One region of the Mesorhizobium sp. M1D.F.Ca.ET.043.01.1.1 genome, then DNA from elsewhere that is predicted to be linked to it. Evidence: predicted binding sites of a transcription regulator. Region 1 holds the regulator's gene; each other region holds the start of a gene.

Region 1 (5,426 bases):
CGGACGGCCACGCGCCTTTCCGCCATCCTTGTGCTGGTCCTGCTCGGCGGGGTCGCGATCTCGCTGATCGCCGGCTCGTGGGAGGCCCTGTCCAAGTTCGGCTTCTCCTTCCTGACCACCGAATCCTGGAACCCGGTCACCGAGAATTTCGGTGCCCTGGCGCCGATCTACGGCACCATCGTCACCTCGGCCATCGCCATTCTCATTGCCGTGCCGATCGGCATCGGCATCGCCATCTTCCTCACCGAGCTCTGCCCGCGCCCGCTCCGGCGCCCGATCGGCATCGCGGTCGAGCTGCTCGCCGGCATTCCCTCGATCATCTACGGCATCTGGGGCCTGTTCGTCTTCGCGCCCTTCCTGCAGACGACGGTGCAGCCCTTCATCATCGGCCTTTTCCACGGCATACCGGGCCTTTCCAGCCTGTTTGCCGGTCCGCCCTACGGCATCGGCCTGCTGACCTCGTCGCTCATCCTTGCCATCATGGTGCTGCCCTTTATCACCTCGATCACCAAGGACGTGTTCGATACGGTGCCGGCGGTGCTGAAGGAATCAGCCTACGGCATCGGCTGCACGACCTGGGAAGTGACCCGGCGCGTGACCATTCCCTACACCCGCGTCGGCATCATGGGCGGCGTCATGCTCGGCCTCGGCCGCGCGCTCGGCGAGACGATGGCCGTCACCTTCGTCATCGGCAACGCGCACCGCATCAGCGCCTCGCTGTTTGCGCCGGGCACGACGATCTCGGCGACCATCGCCAACGAATTCACCGAGGCCGACGGCGAGCTCTATACGTCCTCGCTGGTCTCGCTCGGCCTGATCCTGTTCATCATCACCTTCATCATACTCGCGCTCGCACGCTACATGCTGTTGCGCATCGATAGCCGCACGGGAGCCTGACCGATGTCGACAGCCGCATCGCTCCACCAGAGCCGCAAGCGCAAGAACGCCGTGATGATGGCGCTGTGCGTCGTCGCCGCGGGCATCGGTCTTGCCTGGCTGGCGCTGATCCTCGGCGCGCTGATCTACAAGGGCGTCTCCGGTGTCTCGCTGGCGGTCTTTACCGAGATGACGCCGCCGCCCGGCGACGCCGGCGGCCTGCTCAACGCCATCTACGGCAGCATCGTGATGACCATCATCGGCATCATCGTCGGCACGCCGATCGGCGTGCTGGCCGGCACCTACATGGCCGAGTACGGGCGCTTCTCGCGTCTCACCACGGTGGTGCGTTTCATCAACGACATCCTTTTGTCGGCGCCGTCGATCATCGTCGGCCTGTTCGTCTATGAGCTGATGGTGCGGCCGATGGGGCATTTCTCGGCGATCGCCGGCGCGGTGGCGCTGTCCATCTTGGTGATCCCCGTCGTGGTGCGCACCACCGAGGACATGCTCAACCTTGTGCCCAACGCGCTGCGCGAAGCCGGCACCGCCATCGGCGCGCCGCGCTGGGTGGTGATCCGCTCCGTCGCCTATCGTGCCGCGCTTTCCGGCATCGTCACCGGCATATTGCTGGCGATCGCCCGCATTTCAGGCGAGACGGCGCCGCTGCTGTTCACCGCGCTCAACAACCAGTTCTGGTCGAGCAATCTCAACGCGCCGATGGCCAGCCTGCCGGTGACCATCTTCCAGTTCGCGCTCAGCCCCTATGAGGAATGGCAGCAACTGGCCTGGACGGGCGCACTCATAATCACCCTGACGGTTCTCGGGCTGAGCATTTTCGCCCGCAGCCTTACCGGACGCAGAGAGGACAGATGAAACCGATGTTGTCCACCGACCTTAACGTAGCCGAGACGGCCGTCGAAAAGGCCAAGATCGAGGTCAAGAACCTCAACTTCTTCTATGGCCAGTCGAAGGCGCTGAAGGACATCAACCTGTCACTGCCGGAGCGCAGCGTCACCGCCTTCATCGGGCCGTCGGGCTGCGGGAAGTCGACGCTGCTGCGCGTGCTGAACCGAATCTACGAACTCTACCCGAAGCAGAGCGCCGAAGGCCAGGTGCTGCTCGACGGCAAGAACATCCTCGACCGCTCGCAGGACCTCAACCTGCTCAGGACCAAGATCGGCATGGTGTTCCAGAAGCCGACGCCGTTCCCGATGTCGATCTACGAGAACATCGCCTTCGGCGTCCGGCTGTATGAGAAGATCAGCAAGGCCGAGATGGACAACCGGGTCGAGTCGGCGCTGAAGCGGGCGGCGCTGTGGAACGAGGTCAAGGACAAGCTCAACGCCAGCGGCCAGAGCCTTTCGGGTGGCCAGCAGCAGCGGCTCTGCATCGCCCGCACGGTGGCGGTGAAGCCGGAGGTCATCCTGCTCGACGAGCCGGCATCGGCGCTCGATCCGCTGTCGACGGCCAAGATCGAGGAGCTGATCGACGAGCTGCAGGCCGACTACACGATCGTGATCGTCACCCACAACATGCAGCAGGCGGCGCGTGTGTCGCGGCAGACGGCGTTCATGTATCTCGGCGAGCTGGTCGAGTTCGACCGGACCGAGAAGATCTTCACCTCGCCTCGCGAGAAGCGCACCCAGGACTACATCACCGGCCGCTTCGGCTGAGTTCATACGAGGACATCATCATGGCCCATACGGTCGCTTCCTTCGACGAGGATCTGAGGCAGATCAGCCAGCTTATCCGTGACATGGGCGATCTTGCCGGGTCGATGGTCGGCGCGTCGACCAAGGCTCTGCTCAACTCCGACAACGCGATGGCGCAGCGCGTGGTCTCCGACGATGCCATCATGGACGCGCGGCAGCGCGAGCTCGACGACCGCGCCATCACGCTGATCGCCAAACGCCAGCCGATGGCCGACGACCTGCGCAGCGTGGTCGGCGCCATCCGCATGGCCGGCGACCTCGAGCGCATCGGCGACCTTGCCAAGAACATCGCCAAGCGCGTCGGCTCGGTCGGCGTCAGCGCCGCGCCGCGCGACCTGTCGCACTCCATCGATTCGATGGCGCAGCTGGTGCTGATCCAGGTCCAGGGCGTGATCGAGGAATATACGGCGGGCGACGCCACGGCGCTCGCCAAGCTGCGCAACGACGACGAGCGCATCGACGTCAAATACACCTCCGTCTTCCGCGAGCTCCTGACCTACATGATGGAAGACCCGCGCAACATCACGGCTTGCACGCATCTTTTGTTCTGCGCCAAGAATCTGGAGCGCATCGGCGACCATGTGACCAATATCGCCGAGAACGCCTATTATGTGCTGACCGGCACGCAATTGCCCGCGAACCGTCCGAAACAGGACGAGACGGCGATGTCGGCGCCGGCGGCCTGACAGCGAAGGTAGCTCTATATGATCGCGCCACGCATCATGGTGGTGGAGGATGAGGAGCCGCTGGGGGTGCTGCTCCGTTACAACCTCGAATCCGAAGGCTATCAGGTCGAGGTGGTGACCCGCGGCGACGAGGCCGAGATCCGCCTGCAGGAGAACGTGCCTGACCTTCTGGTGCTCGACTGGATGGTGCCGGCGGTTTCCGGCATCGAGCTTTGCCGGCGGCTCAGGATGCGGCCCGAGACCGAACGGCTGCCGATCATCATGCTGACGGCGCGCGGCGAGGAAAGCGATCGCGTGCGCGGCCTCTCGACGGGCGCCGACGACTACCTGGTCAAGCCGTTCTCGACGCCGGAATTCATGGCCCGGGTCAAGGCGCTGCTGCGTCGCGCCAAACCGGAGGTGCTGTCCAGCGTGCTCAAGGTCGGCGACATCGTGCTCGACCGCGAATCGCACCGCGTCTACCGCAAGAAGAGCGAGATCAGGCTCGGCCCGACCGAGTTCCGGCTTCTCGAATTCATGATGCGGCATCCCGGCCGGGTGTTCTCGCGCAGCCAGCTGCTCGACAATGTCTGGGGCGAGACGATCTATATCGACGAGCGCACGGTGGACGTGCATGTAGGACGCCTGCGCAAGGCGGTCAACAACGGCCGCATGCCGGATGTCATCCGCACCATCCGCGGGGCGGGTTACGCGATCCGCGAGGATTAGGGATATGCTGATATTCAGGTGAGGCCGGCCTGCGAATGGCGGCTTCCTGCGCTTCCGGTACTCACGTACCTAAAGTACGCTCCGTTCCGGTTCTCGGAATCCACCATTCTCGATTCGGCATATCCCGGCGCTTGAGCTTGTGGCTTATGCGACGTGCTTGCCCGTTCTTGCCTGAACGCCCGGCGCGAAGATCTCCTGGTCGACGAAGGTCAGCGCGCGCATGGCGCAGCCTTCGCGGATCAGCGGCAATTCGTTCGGCTCGGTATCGAAGGAGATCGACTGCGAATGCTGGCCGCCGGCGGTCTGGGCGATCGCCTCGCGCAGCGCCGGCTCGATCAGGTCGAAGGCGGCGGCGCTGACGCCGACCATGGCGACCGGCGCCGGGTCGATCAGCGCGAACAGGCTGCCGAGGCTGAAGCCCAGGGCCTCGCCCGCCCGGCGATAGGCCTCGCGCTCCGGACCATCCTTCTCGCGCGCCTTGGCGGCGAGCGCGCGCATGTCGGCATCGCCGACATCGACCGGCTCTGCATCCTCGCTCATCTTCATGGCGCTGCGCCAGATGGCGTAGTTGCCGGCATAGGCCTCGACGCAGCCGCGCCGTCCGCAGCGGCAGAGCGCGCCGCCCGGACGGTGGATCATGTGGCCGAACTCGCCGCCCGAGGAGTGCGTGCCGGTGAACAGCTCGCCCTTCAGCACCAGCCCCATGCCGATGCCGTGCGAGAGCAGGATGGCGATGAAATTGTCGCGATAGCGGTCGGGGTCGCGCCATTGCAGCGCCACCGCCATCATGTTGCAGTCGTTCTCCATGGTCGCCGGGATGCCGAATTCCTTTTCCAGGATGTCGGCGAAGGGAATGTCGGTCAGCGGCGTGATCGGCGACCACAGCATGGCACGGGCATGGGAATCGGTGATGCCCTGGATGCCCATGGCGAGGCGGGCGACGCTGCCGACATCGAGGTCCGGATCCTCCAGCCGGCGCCGCACGATCGCAATGCATTCGCCGATCAGCTCTTCGCGCGGCATGGTAAGGGTATCGAGGCGACGCTGCTCCTCGGCGATGACCTGGCCGGCATAGTCGATGACGGCGACAGAGAGGAAATTCAGCGACAGCACCACCGTCACCACCGCCGCCACCTCGGGATTGAGGGCGAGGCCGACCTGCGGCCGGCCGCGCTTCAGCGAAGCGGTCTCGCTCGGCCTGCTCTCGGCCAGGATGCCTTCCTGGATCAGGTCCGCGCTGATCGCCGAAATGGTCGAGTGGCTGAGTCCGGTGGTTGCGGCGATTTCCGTTCGCGACGGCTGGCCGGCCCGGCGCACGGCCGAAAGCACCATGGCGCGGTTGCGCCGGCGCAGGTCGTCGTGGCGGATTCCGACCGACATTTTCTCCTCCCGGTCAGCGCGGCCTCTTGATAATGCAGGCCGTCGGCGACGCGCCAGATCG
Region 2 (5,426 bases), 2.3 Mb from region 1:
CCGACCAGCGGACCGGTGTCGAGACCGGCCAGTTCTTCCTCGCCGACCGAGAACGCCATGACCGGAATGTCCTCGGCCTTGATGCCCTGGTTGCCGAGTTCCTTGTAGAACGGCACGTTGGCGTCGCCATTGACGGTCGACACGACAGCGGTCTTCTTGCCGGCCGAGCCGAACTTCTTGATCGCCGAAACCTCGGTCTGCCAGTCGGAGAAGCCGAACGGCGTGTAGTTGACCATGATGTCCTCGGCCGGCACGCCCTTCGATTTCAGATAGGCTTCGAGGATCTTGTTGGTGGTGCGCGGATAGACATAGTCGGTGCCTTCGAGCACCCAGCGCTTCACCGAGCCGCCATCGGCGCTCATCAGATAGTCGACGGCCGGAATGGCCTGCTGGTTCGGCGCGGCGCCGGTGTAGAAGACGTTGCGCTCGCTTTCCTCGCCCTCATACTGGACCGGGTAGAACAGGATGTTGTCGAGCTCCGAGAAGACCGGCAGCACCGACTTGCGCGACACCGAGGTCCAGCAGCCGAACACCGCCGCCACCTTGTCCTTGGAGATCAGCTCGCGCGCCTTTTCGGCGAACAGCGGCCAGTTGGACGCCGGATCGACGACGACCGCCTCGAGCTTCTTGCCGAGTAGGCCGCCCTTGGCGTTCTGCTCCTCGATCAGCATCAGCATGACGTCCTTCAGCGTCGTCTCCGAAATCGCCATCGTCCCCGACAGCGAATGGAGGATGCCGACCTTGATCGTGTCGTCGGCCGCCTTGGCGGGAGCCGACATCGACAGGCCGGCAGCGACTACGCCGGCCGAAAACATTTTTGTTATTGTCGAGAAATTACCCCTCATGTTCCACGCTCCCAAGCTGGTTGTTTTGCATCGCAACATAGCGGTGCAAGCGACGTGCCAAACGCGGGATCATGGTAAGGTTAGGCGCGATAGACGAATAGTTACAGTTGGTTATCGGATAGCCGTCGCACGTATCGGATCCCTGGGATGGATCAGGACTGAGAAAACTTTGCGCACGACTGCCTAAATTTTGCCCAAATGGTAAAAATGCCTAAACTTTAATCTCAGCTACGATGCCGCAATCCGCGAACGGGTTGCGAGACGGCGGCAAAATGGGGCAAGGTCGCCGCGCAAACGAGCGACGTCATGGCCTTACGCATCATCCTGAGCTTCCTGCTTCTCGTCTCCGCCGCCGGCAGCGCCCGCGCCGACTTCACCGACGGCAGGCTGCCCGACGGGACCTATCACTGCGAGGTCTACCTGCTCGGCCTGTTCTTCAATCTCGGCGACATCACCATCAAGGGCAATGTCTATAGCGGCCCGGTGACCTTCGGCACCGCGGCAACCTACAACTACCAGATGAATCCCAATGGCGAGATCAGCTGGCTCGGACCGCTCGGCGGCTACACCAGCGGCGGCAACTCGATCTCGATGACGCAGGCGACGCTCGACGGCCCGGGCAGCCCGTCCTTCGACATCATCATGAAGCAGCCCGACGGCGCCTTCACGGCGTCGACCTGCACTAAGGGATAGCGGCGGCCCGCCCGCTTCTCCATCGCAACACGCTCTCTCATGTCATGCGGCTGTTGCCGAAGCGGCTTAGGCAGCGCCTGTCGTCAACATCCACCTTGAGAGGCAGACACGATGGCCAATTCTCCGTCTTCACCCTCCCCTGTTATCCGCGACGTCATTGCCGCGCGCGTCTCGCGCCGCAACATGCTGAAAGGCGGCCTCACCTCCGGCGCGCTGATCGCAGGCGGCAGCTTCGTCGGCTCCTTGTTTGCCGGCGAAACACATGCCGCCGCCGCTCAATCCACCCTTGGTTTTCCCGAGCTGAAGCGGGTCTATGACAAGACGCACGCAGCGGCCGAAGGTTATGAGACCACCATCGTCGCCCGTTGGGGCGATCCGCTTGCGGCGGGCCTGGCCGACTTCGACGGCAACAAGGTCGCCGCCGACGAGCAGGAAAAGCGTTTTGGCTACAATTGCGACTACATCGCCTTCATGCCGCTGCCCAAGGGTGAGGTGAACTCCGACCATGGCCTGCTCTGCGTCAACAACGAGTACATTTCACCGAACGTGATGTTCCCGGGGATGACCGAGGACGACGCCGGCAAGGCAATGACTAGGGAACAGGTCGATCTCGGCCTCGCCGCCATGGGCCATTCGATCGTCGAGGTGATGCTGAAGGACGGCAAGTGGCAGACCATCGAGAACAGCCCGCTCAACCGCCGCATCACAGCCAACACCGAGATGACCGTCTCCGGCCCGGCCGCCGGCCATGCCCTCATGCGGACCTCCGCCGATGCGACCGGCCTGAAGGTCCTCGGCACCAGCTACAATTGCAGCGGCGGCGTTACCCCCTGGGGCACCGTGCTGACATGCGAGGAAGGCGTTTCAGACCTCTTCGGCGGCGACCCGAAGGAGGCGCCGACCGCCGATATCCTCGACCGCTACGGCTTTGACGGCTCCGACGTCTACGGCCGCGGCCGCTTCCACGACCGCTTCAACATCGACAAGGAGCCCAACGAAACCAACCGCTTCGACTGGGTGGTCGAGATCAACCCGTACGATCCGCAGTCGAAGCCGGTGAAGCGCACCGCGCTCGGCCGCATGTCGCATGAAGCCTCGACGGTCGTGCGCAACAAGGACGGCCGCATCGTCGTCTACATGGGCGACGACGACTATTTCGAATACATGTACCGCTTCGTCTCGGCCAAGCCCTACGACGCGGCGAACCCGGCTTCCGGCAAGGACCTCCTCGACGACGGCGTGCTCTCGGTGGCGCGGTTCGATGCCGACGGCTCGATGACGTGGCTGCCGCTGGTGCACGGCCAGGGCAAGCTCACCGCCGAGAACGGTTTTGCGGACCAGGCCGAGGTGCTGCTGAAGACCCGCCTTGCCGCCGACGCCCTCGGCGCGACGCCGATGGACCGGCCGGAAGATATTGAAACCAACCCGGTCACCGGCCGCGTCTATGCCGTCATGACCAAGAACAAGAAGCGCGACGAATCCAAGGTGAACCCGGCCAACACGCGGCCGGAAAACCTCTGGGGCCACATCGTCGAACTGATCCCGCCCGGCGGCCGCGGCGCCGACGCCGACCATACCGCCGACAAATATGCCTGGGACCTGTTCGTGCTCTGCGGCAATCCCAAGGACGCCAAGGTCGGCGCGACCTTCCATCCCGACACCTCGGACAACAGCTGGTTCGTCTGCCCCGACAACATCGCCTTCGATCCGGCCGGCCGGTTGTGGGTTGCGACCGACGGCGCCAACGACTTCGACCTGCCGGACGGTATCTATGGTGTCGACACCGAGGGTGCGGCGCGCGGCTTGCCGAAGTTGCTGTTTACCTGCCCGCACGGCGCCGAGGCGACCGGCCCCTGCTTCACGCCCGACGGCACGACGCTGTTCCTGTCGGTCCAGCATCCGGCCGAGGACGCCGAGACGCTCGATAAGGTGCAGACGCTGTGGCCCGACTTCAAGGACGGCCAGCCGCCGCGCCCGTCGGTCGTCGCCATCCGCCGCAAGGACGGCCAGCCGGTCGGTGCCTGAGGCGACCGCGCGCCTGCATAAACAAGGCGCGGAACCTGATCGAGTTTCCGCGCCAGCAGGCAGCCGGAAGGTGGAACTAGAGCAATTCCAGGAAAAGTGTGAGCGGTTTTCCGTCCGGAATTGCGTAAAAACAAGGAGATAGGGCGTTTCGCCGTTTCCGTGAAACGGTGAAACGCACTAGATGCCTTTCGCCGATATCTGGGCGGCTATGCAGTCGGCCCGGCGCATGGCCGGCGACACGATCGTCAGTGTCGGGTTTTTGGCGCCGCCGGTGGTGAACTGGCCGCCGTCAGAGACGAGATCGCCGAAAGCCAGGGCCTGACGACACCCAAATTCATCTCGACCCTCTGTGACGAGGCGATCGAGATCAACGGCCAGATCGCCAATTTCGTTTCGATGCTTCGCACGACCTGCGCGCTCTATCTGCGCGGCCACCGGCCGGCGGCGCAAGAACAGGCGGCACTGAAACAGGTGGCAGCCTAGCTCTCAACCGCCACTTCGAGCGCCAGGCGCGTCATGTCGGTGAACAGCGCCTGGCGTTCGGAATAATCGGTCTGCTCGCCCGTGGCGACGTGGTCGACCACCGTCAGCAGCGACAAGGCGCGCGCACCGAACCGCGCCGAGATGCGGTAGAGCGCGCTGGTCTCCATATCGACTGCCAGCGCGCCGAGCGCCCTGGGCTCGTCGAACCGGGCACGGCCATCGGGATGATGGAAGACGTCGCTGCAGACCGTGAGCCCGGCGCTGCAGGCGATGCCGAGATCAGCGGCCCGCCGCAGCGCCAGCGCGTGAAGCGCCTCATCGGGCCCCGCCGGCTGGTAAAGTCCGAACACCTGCCCGCTGATGGCCCCTTCGGCGCGTACGGCACTGGAAATGACCAGGCCCCGCAGCGGAACGCTCTCCGACAGCCCGCCACATGTTCCGGTGCGGATCAGCGTCCTCACGCCGTGATAATCCAGCAGCTCATGGGCATAGATCAGGAAGGACGAGACACCGATTCCGGTCGCATGGATGCTGACCGGCTTGCCGCGGAACCGGCCGGTGAATCCAAGCGCGCCACGGCGGCGATTGACGCAGCGCGGCGCCTCGAGAAAAGTTTCCGCCATCCATTCAGCGCGCTCGGGATCACCCGGCAGCAGCACCGTTTCGGCGTAGTCTCCCCTGCCCGCCTCGATGTGCGGCGTCACGCGCTATCACCCCCATGATCGGACCCATCGATCTCCATCATGGCAGGGTCGCAGCAATGTGCAAGCGATAGCTGTTTTAGGATTCCAGCACGTCCTTGACGATCGTCGCCAGCTGCTTGAGCGAGAAGGGCTTGGGCAGGAAGCCGAAATGCGCGTCGGCCGGCAGGTTTTTGGCGAACGCGTCCTCGGCATAGCCGGAAACGAAGACGAACTTGATGTCCGACTGCCGCTTGCGCAGCTCGCCGAGCAGCGTCGGGCCGTCCATCTCGGGCATCACCACGTCGGACACGACGATGTCGACCTTGCCGCCGAGGGCCTCGAAGACCTCCAGCGCCTCGACCCCGGAAGACGCTTCGTGCACCGTGTAGCCGCGCGAGGTCAACGCCCTGACGCCACCCATGCGAACGGCATCCTCGTCCTCGACCAGAAGCACTGTTGCGGAGCCGGACAGGTCTTTTGCGTTGTCGACCGGCTTGGCGGGCACCGAAGCCGCTGCCGTCTCGCCTGCCTCGACAACCTTCTTTGCCTCCGCGACATGGCGCGGCAGGAAGATGCGGAACACCGTTCCCTTGCCGACTTCGGAATCGCAATAGATGAAGCCGCCCGTCTGCTTGATGATGCCATAGACCATCGAGAGGCCAAGGCCTGTACCCTTGCCGACCTCCTTGGTGGTGAA
Region 3 (5,426 bases), 1.6 Mb from region 1:
TGTCACCTTCGCTACCGAGGAGACTTTCCGCCCCTATATCGAGAGCGGCGCGCTCGTCTCCTTGCTCGAAGAATATCTGCCGTCATTTCCGGGCTTTTTCCTGTATTTCCCAAACAGAAGGAATATGGCTCCGAAACTGCGGGCCCTGGTCGATCACATCAAGGCCAGCCACTCGGGTGGACGTCGCGCTCGATCGCGCTGACCGCCACCGAGCGTATGCCGCCGCGAGCACGGCAAAGTCACTTGTTATCCCCGCGCTCGGAAGGAAATCGAGATCATTCCAGGCCCGCGTGTCATCGCGGGCCTGTTTCATATGCACCCGCCCAGATCAGTGCCTGCGCTGGCCGCCCGCAGCGCGAGCTAGTTCGCGGCGAGGCTGTTTCCCGGCAGGCCGGGAAGCGTTACCTGATAGACGAGGAAGGTGGTGTCGACATCGGCGCCGTCCTCGGCCTTGTAGGGCGCGCCGACCTGGAAGCCGTCCTGGGTGAGAAAATCGTTGTCGTTGGCGACGAACAGGAAATAGTCGTCGGGCAGCTTCGGATCGAGCACGCTGACCAGAGACATCGCTTCCCACTTCTCCGAGAGGTTGTTCCTGTCGTTCGGTGCGCCATTGTGCAGGCCGAAGCGGCCGAGCTCGCCCTTGTCGTTGATATCGATGAAGGCGGTGAGCTTGGCCGGGGTCACCGACGGGTCGAGCGCGCCTTTCGGCGCCACAGGCTTGTCGGCGGCGTCGAACGGGCCGTTGGCGATATCGGTCGCGGCGGAGAGATCGACGATCTCGATCTTGCGATAGAGCGACTCGTCGCCCTTGACGCCCTGGCCGTTGCCCGAGTCGCGCACCAGCATCAGGAAGCTCTTGTCGGACAGAGCCACGATCTCGCTCTGCGCGGCGACCTTGGTCTTGCCCTTGGCGTCCTTGAACACCGGCAGCGGCACGACATATTCGTGCGCCAGCTTGAGGTGGGCGAGGTCGGAAGCGTCATAGACCAGCGCGCGGGTGTTCTGGCGCGTCGAGCCGGAATCGCCGCCATCCTGGCGCGGCGCCGACTGCAGCACGGCGATCAGGAATTTGCCGTCCGGCGTCATCGACATGCCCTCGAGGCCCTGGTTGTTCTGCCGGCCGGTCTCGGGATCCTTTGGATCGGGCTCGGCGGCGCCGGGGCCGGGATTGTCGGAAGCGAAGTTCGGCTTGCCGTGGCGCATCGGCACCAGGGCCGCCGGCGGCTGGGTGGCCGACATCAGACGGCCCTCGGCCGAGAAGCGGTAGATGTTCGGTCCATATTCGTCGGAGATGAACATGGTGCCGTCGGGCAGCCGCACGATCGCCTCGTCGTCCAGCGCCAGCTTGCCGTTGTCGGCTTGCGGCAGCATCGGCATGTCGCCGGCAGCCTCACGCACGCCGTTGAGCGGATCGAGCCCGGTGGCATCAGTGCCCTTGTCGTCGGTCAAGAGCATGGTGTCGGCGAGCGTCGCCTTGACGCCCGCCTGTTCTTGTCCGGCGGCGGGCGTCGCGCCAGGAGCGGTCGACGTCAGCTCGATCGCAATGGTGTTGAGGCGCGGACGGTAGTCGGTGGTGCCGGCGACGTTGTAGCCGCGATCCGGCAACAGCCAAAGCGACCCCTTGTAGCCGGCGCCGTCATGCGTCCAGGACTTGGTGTCGATCGCCATGCCGGAGCCCGAACCAAAGGTCTCGCCGAACTTGTCCTTCTGGCTGGCAGGGATGCGGCCGACGCCGACAAGCCCCTTGTTGACATAGGCGACGCCGTCGGCCAGCGCCGGGGTGAGAGCGGTGAACAGCGCGAGAGCGACGCCGAGCGAGACGGTTCGGTTGAGATGTTTCATGAATATCCCCTTCTGGACGAACAGAGCGGCCAATGCCTGGAAGGACGCGGCATCGAAGATGCGGCGAGCCGGTTCCCGTCGAGCGGTCTAGGACGTGAACGTGATGGTTGCATGACAGGCGCCGTGCACTTGCCTTCTCCCCCCTGCGGGAGAAGGAGAGGGAGATCAATCGCTCTCCCGCGCGATCAGCTCCAGCGGCCAGACTTCGCGCATGATCCGCGTTCCCTCGGGGCCGGCATGGGCCGGGAGCGAGGCCAGCAACATCTCGGCCAGCCGCCGGCCCATGGGCTCCAGCGACGGACGGAAGGCGGTCAGCGCCGGCGAGAAGTAGCGGCAAAGCGGCGTGTCGACGATGACGATCACCGCGATGTCGTGGCCTGGCCTGATGCCCATCTCGGCCAGTGCCTTGCAGCCGCCGAGCGCCATGGCGTCATTGTTGAAGATGATGGCTGTCGGCCGGTCCTTGGAGAGCATCACGCGCGGCGTCACCTGGTAGCCGCCGGCCTCGTTGATGAAGCCGTCGGCGATGAGGCCGGGGTCGACTTCGATGCCGTGCCTCTTCAACGCCTTGCGGTAGCCGTCGAGGAACAGGTAGCCGAAGTTGAGATCAAGCGAAGGGCGGATGGCGGCAATGCGGCGGTGGCCGCGCGCGACCAGCCGGTCGACGGCTTCATCACCCGCCCTCTCGAAATCGATATCGAGCGAAGGATAGGTGTCGCCGCCGGATTGACTTCGGCCAAGCGTGGCGAAGGGAAAGCCGGCCTTGCTGAGATAGTCGATCCGATCGTCTTCCCGCCGTGTATTGGCCAACACGACCGCGTCGGCCCGGCGCGTCTCAACCACGCGGCGCAGCCTCTCCTGCTGATATTGGCCGGGCTCGCCCATGACGACCATCAGATCTAGGTCATGCTCGGCGAGCCGCGCCTGCAGACCGATCAGGAAGGGAATGAAGAACGGTTCGCCATATTGCTGGTCCCCCGGATGCGGCTGCAGCATGAAGGCGATTGAACGGGTGGCGCCCTGGCGCAGGCTGCGGCCCGACTGGTTGGGCGAATAGTTCAGCTTCCTGGCCGCCTCGAGCACGCGCTGGCGCGTCTCCGCATTGACATCGGCGCGGCCGTTCAGCGCGCGGGACACGGTGCCGATCGAAATGTTCAGATGACGCGCAAGGTCGTGAATGCTGGACGCCAAGAGCCACTCTCCCCTGTCTTCGCTAGCACCGGCCGCCCCTCAGGCCAAGGCTCTTCGGACGATTTTTCGCTGACAGCCAGTTGACATTCTACGCCATTGGGTGTGTTCTCGTAAACGTTTACGGAAAAACGTTTACGGTGATGCCGTGGATGCCTTTACACTCGGCCTGGAGGGGTCGAGCGGAGGAGGAGCGCTGGATGATGAAGGTCGTCCTGGTCGGGTGCGGAGCCATGAGCAGGCAATGGCTCGATGCCGCAAGGCAGATCGACGGGCTCGCTATTGTCGGCCTTGTCGACCTCGACGCCGAGCGGGCGCAGGCGAGGGCGCGCGAATATAACCTAACCAATGCCGTCATCGGCACCAGCCTCGACGCCGTCCTCGACCAGACCAGGGCCGACGCCGTGTTCGACGTCGTGGTTCCTGCTGCCCGGCGCGACGTGGCCTTTTCCGCCTTCGCCCATCATTGCCATCTGCTGACCGAAAAACCGCTGGCCGACAGTCCGGACAATGCGCGCGCCATCATCGAAGCGGCGCGCCGGGCAGGGCGCATCCACGCCGTCGTCCAGAACCGCCGCTATGTCGCCAATGTCAGGCGCATCCGCCGCTTTCTCGACTCCGGCGCCATCGGCGCACCGACCAGCATTCATGCCGACTTCTTCATCGCGCCGCATTTCGGCGGTTTTCGCGAGGAGATGGCCCACGTGCTGTTGCTCGACATGGCGATCCACACCTTCGACGCGGCCCGCTACATGGCCGGCGGCGAGCCGGCCAGCGTCTCCTGCCAGGAATGGGAGCCGGCCAATTCCTGGTACCGGCAAGGGTCGTCGGCGAGCGCCGTCTTCGATTTCGGCGGCGGCAAGGTCTTCACCTATGCCGGCTCCTGGTGCGCCGACGGCTTCCGCACCAGCTGGGAAGGCAGCTGGCGCATCGTCGCCGAGCGAGGCAGCCTGCTGTGGGACGGCCATGACGGACTGAAGGCTGAGGTGGTTGCGTCCGGCCGCGACGGTATCATCGACAAGACCCAGCCGATCGAGGTGCAGCCGCTCGACCCTGCCGACAGGATAGACGGCCATCTCGGCATCATCCGGGACTTCATGCACGCGATCGAAACCGGAACGGAACCGGAGACGCGCGGCAGCGACAACATCAAGAGCCTGGCCATGGTCTTCGGCGCGATCGAAAGCGCCGAGACCGGCCGCCGCGTGGCGATCGCACAGGAAACGCAGTGATGCCAAACCCGCTTCTCGACATCAGGATCGGCACCATGGTGCGGGCCAATCTCGACGACCCGGCCGCCTATGTCAGACAGATCCTGGGGCTCGGCTTCGAGAGCATCCAGCCCTTCTTCTGGCAGACGCTGGGCGGCAAGGACCTGAAGCGCCTGGCGGGCGACATCCGCGAAGCGATCGGCGATGCCGACGTGACCGTGTCCTCGATCGGCGTGTTCGGCAATCCTCTCGAAAACGGCGATATCGATCGCGGCGTGCTCGCGGCCTGGGAGACCGTCATCGACCATGCGCATCTGTTCGGCGCCTCGACGGTCACTGGCTTCACCGGCCGCGTGCGGGGCAAGCCGCTGACCGACAGCCTGCCGCGCTTCCGCGAAGTCTGGGGGCCGCTGGCGAAACGCGCCGCCGACAAGGGCGTGCGCATCGCCTTCGAGAATTGCGCCATGGACGGCAACTGGGCCAGCGGCGACTGGAACATCGCCCACAACCCCGATGCCTGGGAGCTGATGTTCAACGAATTGCCCAACGACAATCTCGGGCTGGAATGGGAGCCCTGCCATCAGCTCGTCTATCTGATCGACCCGATCCCGCAGATCCGCAAATGGGCGCCGCGCATCTTCCATGTCCACGGCAAGGACGCGACGGTGCGCTGGGACGTGATCCGCGAGCATGGCGTGTTCGGCCGGCAGCCTTTCGTGCAGATGCGCACGCCCGGCTTCGGCGACAGCGACTGGACGCGCGTGATCAGCGAATTGCGGCTGGCCGGCTATCGCGGCGCCATCGATATCGAAGGCTGGCATGACCCGGTCTATCGCGACGACCTCGAGATCACCGGCCAGGTACGGGCGCTGGACTATCTGAAGCAATGCCGGGGAGGCGCCAGCTACCTGCCCAATCCGACTTGAGGCCAAATTGATGTGAGGACTGGCCGGCGGGAGGAGCCGGCCGACCAAAGCCGAAGCGATCATCGAAAACGCCCTCGGCTCGCGAGGGACAAAAAGGGAGGAACGTGCATGAGCATCACGACCAGAAGGACTGTTCTGCGCTCGACCGTCGTGGCGGCTGCCGCGGCGCTCTGCGCCTCGATCTCAACCTTGCCGGCGCACGCGCTCGACGCCCAATGGTGCAAGGACGTCCATATCCGCTTCTTCGTCGGCGGCGCCG
Region 4 (5,426 bases), 3.3 Mb from region 1:
GGCCGGGCTTTTCTGTTGTTCGGGGCGATCGACTGGCTCGATTGAACGGGGGGCGCCGCATCTTGATGAGAAAGCTCTGGCGCTTCCTGGCCATGCTGGCCGTCGCGGCGGTGGTTGCCGCGATGCTCGGCACGCTGGTGCCGCGTCCGCTCTGGCCGGCGGCCGCCGCGGGTGAGGGCACTCGTCACATACTGGTGCTGAGCAACCCGATCCACACCGACATCGCGATACCGGTCGACGACGGCGTGCGCCGGCGCTTCCATTTTCTCGCCGATGCCGGCCTGCCGGTCGATGCGCCGGAGGCGCGCTACGTCGTCTTCGGCTGGGGCGGTCGCGCCTTCTATCTGGAGACGCCGACCTGGTCGGATTTGAAGGCCGCGCCTGTCCTGAAGGCGTTGACGCTCGATGCCTCGGTCATGCATGTCGATGTCGCCGGCGCGATCGCCGAGCCGCACCCGGACGTCGCCGGCTTCGACGTCGACGAGCAGCATTTCTTCGCACTTCTAGACTATATCGCCGCGAGCTTCCGACAGGGCTCGAACGGGCCGATGCTCATCGGCAATGCCGGATATTCAACTTTCGACCGCTTCTACGAAGCCAAGGGCCATTTCAACGCGCTGGTCGGCTGCAACACCTGGACGGCGGCCGGCTTGCGCGTTGCGGGCCTGCGCACCGGCTGGTGGAACCCGCTGCCGGTGTCGCTGGGGTGGTCGTTGGAGTTGCATAATTAAGAGCTGGCGGCCAGGACGGGAAAACGGCGAGCGCCTCGTTCCTTCGCGCCCCCTCTGTCCCGCCAGCCTATCCAACTTTCTCGCCCGTCAGACGTCCTACCGTCTCACAACCTTGCTCTCCTCCCACCCATACAGCCAGTCCAGATCCGCCGCGAGCTTCTCTGCCGGCCGCGTTGCAAGCACCAGGTTGCGCGCGATGGCCACCGGACCCCAGGCATGCCACGCCAGCCGGTTGAGCGCGCCGCGCCTGAGCACCGCTTCGACGCGCGGTCCCCTCAGGTTTTCCCAGACGGTGAGGCTTTGCTTCACATCGCCGGGGAAGTCGGCGACCAGATTGGCGAGCATCGAGGCGTCTTCAATTCCCATCGCCGCGCCTTGAGCCGCGAACGGCGTCATGGCATGCGCGGCGTCGCCGATCAGCGCGATTCCCTCCGGCATCGTCCAGCGCCGCTGTTCGACGGTGTGGATCGGAAACGCCGTCCATGGCCCGGCCAAGGCGGCAAGCCTCGCCAGTTCGGGCGACGTGCCGCGCATGGCTTTCGCGAGAATTGCGGGATCGGCATGGCCGGACCAGCCTTCGGCGATGCGTTCGCCCTTGGTGAAGGCGGCGAGGTTGAAGGCGCTGCCCTTGCTCACCGCATAGGCGACCATATGGAAGCCGGGATGGAGGAATGTGGTGACGCAGGCGGCGGCGCCGATCGCCGCAAAGGTCTGTCCGGCGGCGCTTTCGGCCGCCACCGTGGCGCGCCAGGCCAACTCGCCGGAGAACCGGCTTCTCGTGAAAGCGGGATCCTTGCCGGCAAGCTGTGACCTGACCGACGACCATACGCCGTCGGCGCCCACCAAAAGGCCTGCGGCAACCTCCGCGCCGCCGCCGTCTCCTTGCACCGTGACGACGATATTTTGCGGTGCCACCGCGATGCCTGTAACCCGCGCGCCGGTGACAAGCTGGATCTCGGGACGCTCCGCCGTCCGCGCCGTCAAGGCCGCTTGCAGGTCGGCGCGATGCGCCACCAGATAGGGCGCGCCCCAACGCCGTTCGCCGGCCTGACCCAGCGGCACACGCGCCAACTCGCGCAAGGTTGCGGCGTCCTTCAGCACCACCGCTTCCGGCCTGATCGCGCTCGGCCGCAACCGGTCGAGCGCGCCAAGCCGGCGCACGATGCGCGTCGCGTTGGGAGAAAGCTGGAGCCCGGCGCCCGCAGCTTCGAGTTGCCTGGCCTGTTCCAGGACCGTGACGGCATGGCCGCGCTCGGCAAAGGCCAATGCCGCGGTCAGCCCGGCGATGCCGGCCCCGGCGATGACGACCTGCCGGGACCGCGCCTCATTCATGGTCTAGCAGCCAACCAGGCGAAGCGGGATCAGGCGGCCTGGTCGATAAAGAGGCAGCCGGCAGGCTCGGTTTCCGTCGCCTTCAGCTTGGCCGAATAGCGGTAGAGCGTCGAGCAATAGGGGCAGACCTTTTCGTTGTCGTCGCCCATGTCGAGGAACACATGCGGATGATCGAAGGGCGGATTGGCGCCGGTGCACATGAATTCCTTCACGCCGATATCGATCGCCGGATGGCCCGCGTCGTTCTGGAAATGGGGAATGGTACCGCCTGCCATCGTCGTCTCCTTCAGTTCGGCCCGTTTGCATCTGGATCATAACCGGGCAGTTTGCAAGATCGATGAAATGAAACTGTCGCAAAAGGCTGGCAGAGGATAAGTTGAGCCGGTTAAACGCATGACCTTGGGAATCGGAGCGATTCCGTGACCGATCATGCGTCACAAAAGCGTGTTAGAGCGTCGATCATGCGCGCCCTGCGGTGTATGGCGCTCAAAGAGAAAGGCTGCGGACGAGGAACCATGAGCGAACTGAGGCCGGTGCAGAGCGAGTTCATCAGCGTCGAGGCGGCGAGCCCCGACGGCGGCAATCCCGACCGTTTCGTCAACCGCGAATTCTCCTGGCTGCAGTTCAATCGTCGGGTGCTGGAGGAATCGCTGAACGAGCACCATCCGCTGCTCGAGCGTGTCCGCTTCCTGTCTATTTCGGCCGCCAATCTCGACGAGTTCTTCATGGTCCGCGTCGCCGGCCTCGCCGGCCAGGTCCGCGAGGGCATCGCGCTGAAGAGCCCGGACGGCCGCACGCCCGAGCAGCAGCTCGAGCAATTGCTGCGCGAGGTCGAGCGACTGCAGGAGGACCAGCAGAAGAGCCTGTCGACGCTGATGGAACTGCTCAACAAGGAAGGCATCGAAAGCATCACCCGCGATGGCCTGACCAAGGACGAGAAGGCTTGGCTGGAGGAGCATTTCCAGGAGCAGGTTTTCCCGGTGCTGACGCCGCTGTCGATCGATCCGGCGCACCCGTTCCCGTTCATCCCCAATCTCGGTTTCTCGATGGCGCTGCAACTGCGCCACCGCAAGAACGGCGAGGAGATGAGCGCGCTGCTGCGCCTGCCGGTGGCGCTGCGGCGCTTCATTCGTCTGCCCGACCGCAAGCATCTTGTGCGCTTCATCCCGCTGGAGGAAGCGGTCGGCCTCTATATCGGCAAGCTTTTCCCGGGATATGAGGTCAAGGGCTCGGGCACGTTCCGCATCATCCGCGACAGCGATATCGAGGTGGAAGAAGAGTCGGAAGACCTCGTGCGCTTGTTCGAGACGGCGCTGAAGCGCCGCCGCCGCGGCTCCGTCATCCGCATCGAATTCGACACGCTGATGCCCGCCGAGCTGCGCGACTTCGTTGCCGGCGAGCTCGGCGTCTCGTCGAGCCGCATCAGCGTGCTCACCGGCCCGCTGGCGCTCAACCAGATTTCCGAGATCGTCGCCATCCCGCGCGACGACCTCAAATTCACGCCCTACAATCCGCGCTTTCCCGAGCGCATCCGCGAGCATGGCGGCGACTGCCTGGCCGCCATCCGCGAGAAGGACATCATCGTCCATCACCCCTACGAATCCTTCGACGTGGTGGTGCAGTTCCTGCGCCAGGCGGCGGCCGATCCGGAAGTCGTCGCCATCAAGCAGACGCTCTACCGCACCTCGAACGACAGCCCGATCGTGCGTGCTCTGATCGACGCGGCCGAGGCCGGCAAGTCGGTCACGGCGCTTGTCGAGCTCAAGGCGCGTTTCGACGAAGAGGCCAACATCCGCTGGGCGCGCGACCTCGAGCGCGCCGGCGTCCAGGTCGTGTTCGGCTTCCTGGAATTGAAGACCCACGCCAAGATGTCGCTGGTGGTGCGCCGCGAGGACGGCAGGCTACGCAACTACGTGCATCTCGGCACCGGCAACTACCATCCGGTCACCGCGCGCATCTACACCGACCTGTCCTTCTTCACCACCGACCCGACGATCGCGCGCGACGTCGCGCAGGTCTTCAACTTCATCACCGGCTATGCCGAACCGGCCGAGGAGATGCGGCTTGCCGTATCGCCCTTCACCTTGCGCAACCGCATCCTGAAGCACGTCGGCGAAGAGATCGTCCATGCGCGCGAGGGCCGGCCGGCCCGCATCTGGATGAAGATGAACGCGCTGGTCGACCCGACTATCATCGACGCGCTCTATGACGCCAGCCGTGCCGGCGTCGAGGTCGATCTCGTCGTGCGCGGCATCTGTTGCCTGAGGCCGCAGGTGCCGGGTCTCTCCGAGAACATCAGGGTGAAGTCGATCGTCGGTCGCTTCCTCGAGCACAGCCGTATCTTCTGTTTCGGCAACGGCCACGGGCTGCCGTCCGACGAGGCGATCGTCTACATCTCATCCGCCGACTTGATGCCGCGCAATCTCGACCGCCGTGTCGAGACGCTGGTGCCGATCACCACTCCAACTGTGCATGAACAGGTGCTTGGCCAGATCATGCTCGGCAACGTCATGGACAACCAGCAAAGTTTCGACGTATTGGCTGACGGCACCTCCCGGCGCGTCACGCTGGAGGAGGGCGAGGAACCGTTCAACGCGCAGGAATATTTCATGACCAATCCGAGCCTTTCCGGACGGGGTGACGCGCTGAAATCGCATGCGCCAAGGCGCATTGCCCAGTTCAAGCGCCGCAAGAAGAACGGCGCCGCGTGATTTCTATTTCCCAGGGCCGGCTCCAGGACCGGCGGCCGCTGTCGATCATCGACATCGGATCGAACTCGATCCGCCTCGTCGTCTATGAAGGGCTGGCGCGTTCGCCGACGCTTTTGTTCAACGAAAAAATGCTGGCCGGCCTAGGCCGCGGCATCGTGTCGACAGGCAAGCTCGATCCCGAGGCGGTGACGCGCTCGATGGAGGAGTTCCGCCGTTTCCGCGCGCTTTCGGATCAAGCCGGCGCCGAGCATATGTATGTGCTGGCAACCGCGGCCGCCCGCGAGGCGGTCAACGGCCCGGATTTCATTCACCGCGCCGAGGATGTGCTGAAGACCGAGATCCGGGTGCTCTCCGGCCGGCAGGAGGCGCATTACTCGGCGCTCGGCGTCATCTCCGGCTTCCACCCGGCCAACGGCATCGCAGGCGACCTTGGCGGCGGCAGCCTGGAACTCATCGACATCAATGGCGAAACGATCGGCGACGGCATCACGCTGCCGCTCGGCGGCCTGCGCCTGCAGGACATGGCGAAGAACTCGCTCGTCCAGGCGCAGAAGATCGCGCGCCAGGAACTGGCGCGGGCGAAGCTCTTGAAGGGCGGGCAGGGCAGGGTCTTCTACGCCGTCGGCGGCACCTGGCGAAATCTCGCCCGGCT

Evidence for each region. Region 1 encodes PhoB, which activates phosphate uptake and scavenging genes when phosphate is short. Its sites were predicted from a motif close to TGTCATNNANCTGTCAT; they were not measured.
Region 2: EJ067_RS32035 (PhoX family phosphatase) is a predicted target of PhoB. The motif match lies at 1,579-1,595, and genes of this name have one in related genera.
Region 3: EJ067_RS28635 (esterase-like activity of phytase family protein) is a predicted target of PhoB. The motif match lies at 1,943-1,959, and genes of this name have one in related genera.
Region 4: EJ067_RS02570 (RNA degradosome polyphosphate kinase) is a predicted target of PhoB. The motif match lies at 2,402-2,418, and genes of this name have one in related genera.

Annotation. Positions count from the first base shown of each region.
Region 1 covers NZ_CP034444.1:4,385,873-4,391,298, forward strand. The annotation lists gene pstC (phosphate ABC transporter permease subunit PstC) at 1-897, shown strand, start outside; gene pstA (phosphate ABC transporter permease PstA) at 901-1,752, shown strand; gene pstB (phosphate ABC transporter ATP-binding protein PstB) at 1,749-2,552, shown strand; gene phoU (phosphate signaling complex protein PhoU) at 2,570-3,277, shown strand; gene phoB (phosphate regulon transcriptional regulator PhoB) at 3,296-3,985, shown strand; gene EJ067_RS21320 (ROK family transcriptional regulator) at 4,130-5,365, opposite strand.
Region 2 covers NZ_CP034444.1:6,658,056-6,663,481, reverse strand. The annotation lists gene urtA (urea ABC transporter substrate-binding protein) at 1-815, opposite strand, end outside; gene EJ067_RS32040 (hypothetical protein) at 1,152-1,538, shown strand; gene EJ067_RS32035 (PhoX family phosphatase) at 1,650-3,563, shown strand; gene EJ067_RS35580 (ribbon-helix-helix domain-containing protein) at 3,762-4,046, shown strand; gene EJ067_RS32025 (purine-nucleoside phosphorylase) at 4,043-4,750, opposite strand; gene EJ067_RS32020 (PAS domain-containing sensor histidine kinase) at 4,827-5,426, opposite strand, start outside.
Region 3 covers NZ_CP034444.1:5,982,820-5,988,245, forward strand. The annotation lists gene EJ067_RS28630 (LysR family transcriptional regulator) at 1-202, shown strand, start outside; gene EJ067_RS28635 (esterase-like activity of phytase family protein) at 361-1,842, opposite strand; gene EJ067_RS28640 (LacI family DNA-binding transcriptional regulator) at 2,008-3,033, opposite strand; gene EJ067_RS28645 (Gfo/Idh/MocA family oxidoreductase) at 3,231-4,262, shown strand; gene EJ067_RS28650 (sugar phosphate isomerase/epimerase) at 4,262-5,167, shown strand; gene EJ067_RS28655 (substrate-binding domain-containing protein) at 5,276-5,426, shown strand, end outside.
Region 4 covers NZ_CP034444.1:514,866-520,291, reverse strand. The annotation lists gene EJ067_RS02585 (TIGR02117 family protein) at 66-731, shown strand; gene EJ067_RS02580 (FAD-dependent monooxygenase) at 828-2,063, opposite strand; gene EJ067_RS02575 (zinc-finger domain-containing protein) at 2,093-2,338, opposite strand; gene EJ067_RS02570 (RNA degradosome polyphosphate kinase) at 2,579-4,774, shown strand; gene ppx (exopolyphosphatase) at 4,771-5,426, shown strand, end outside.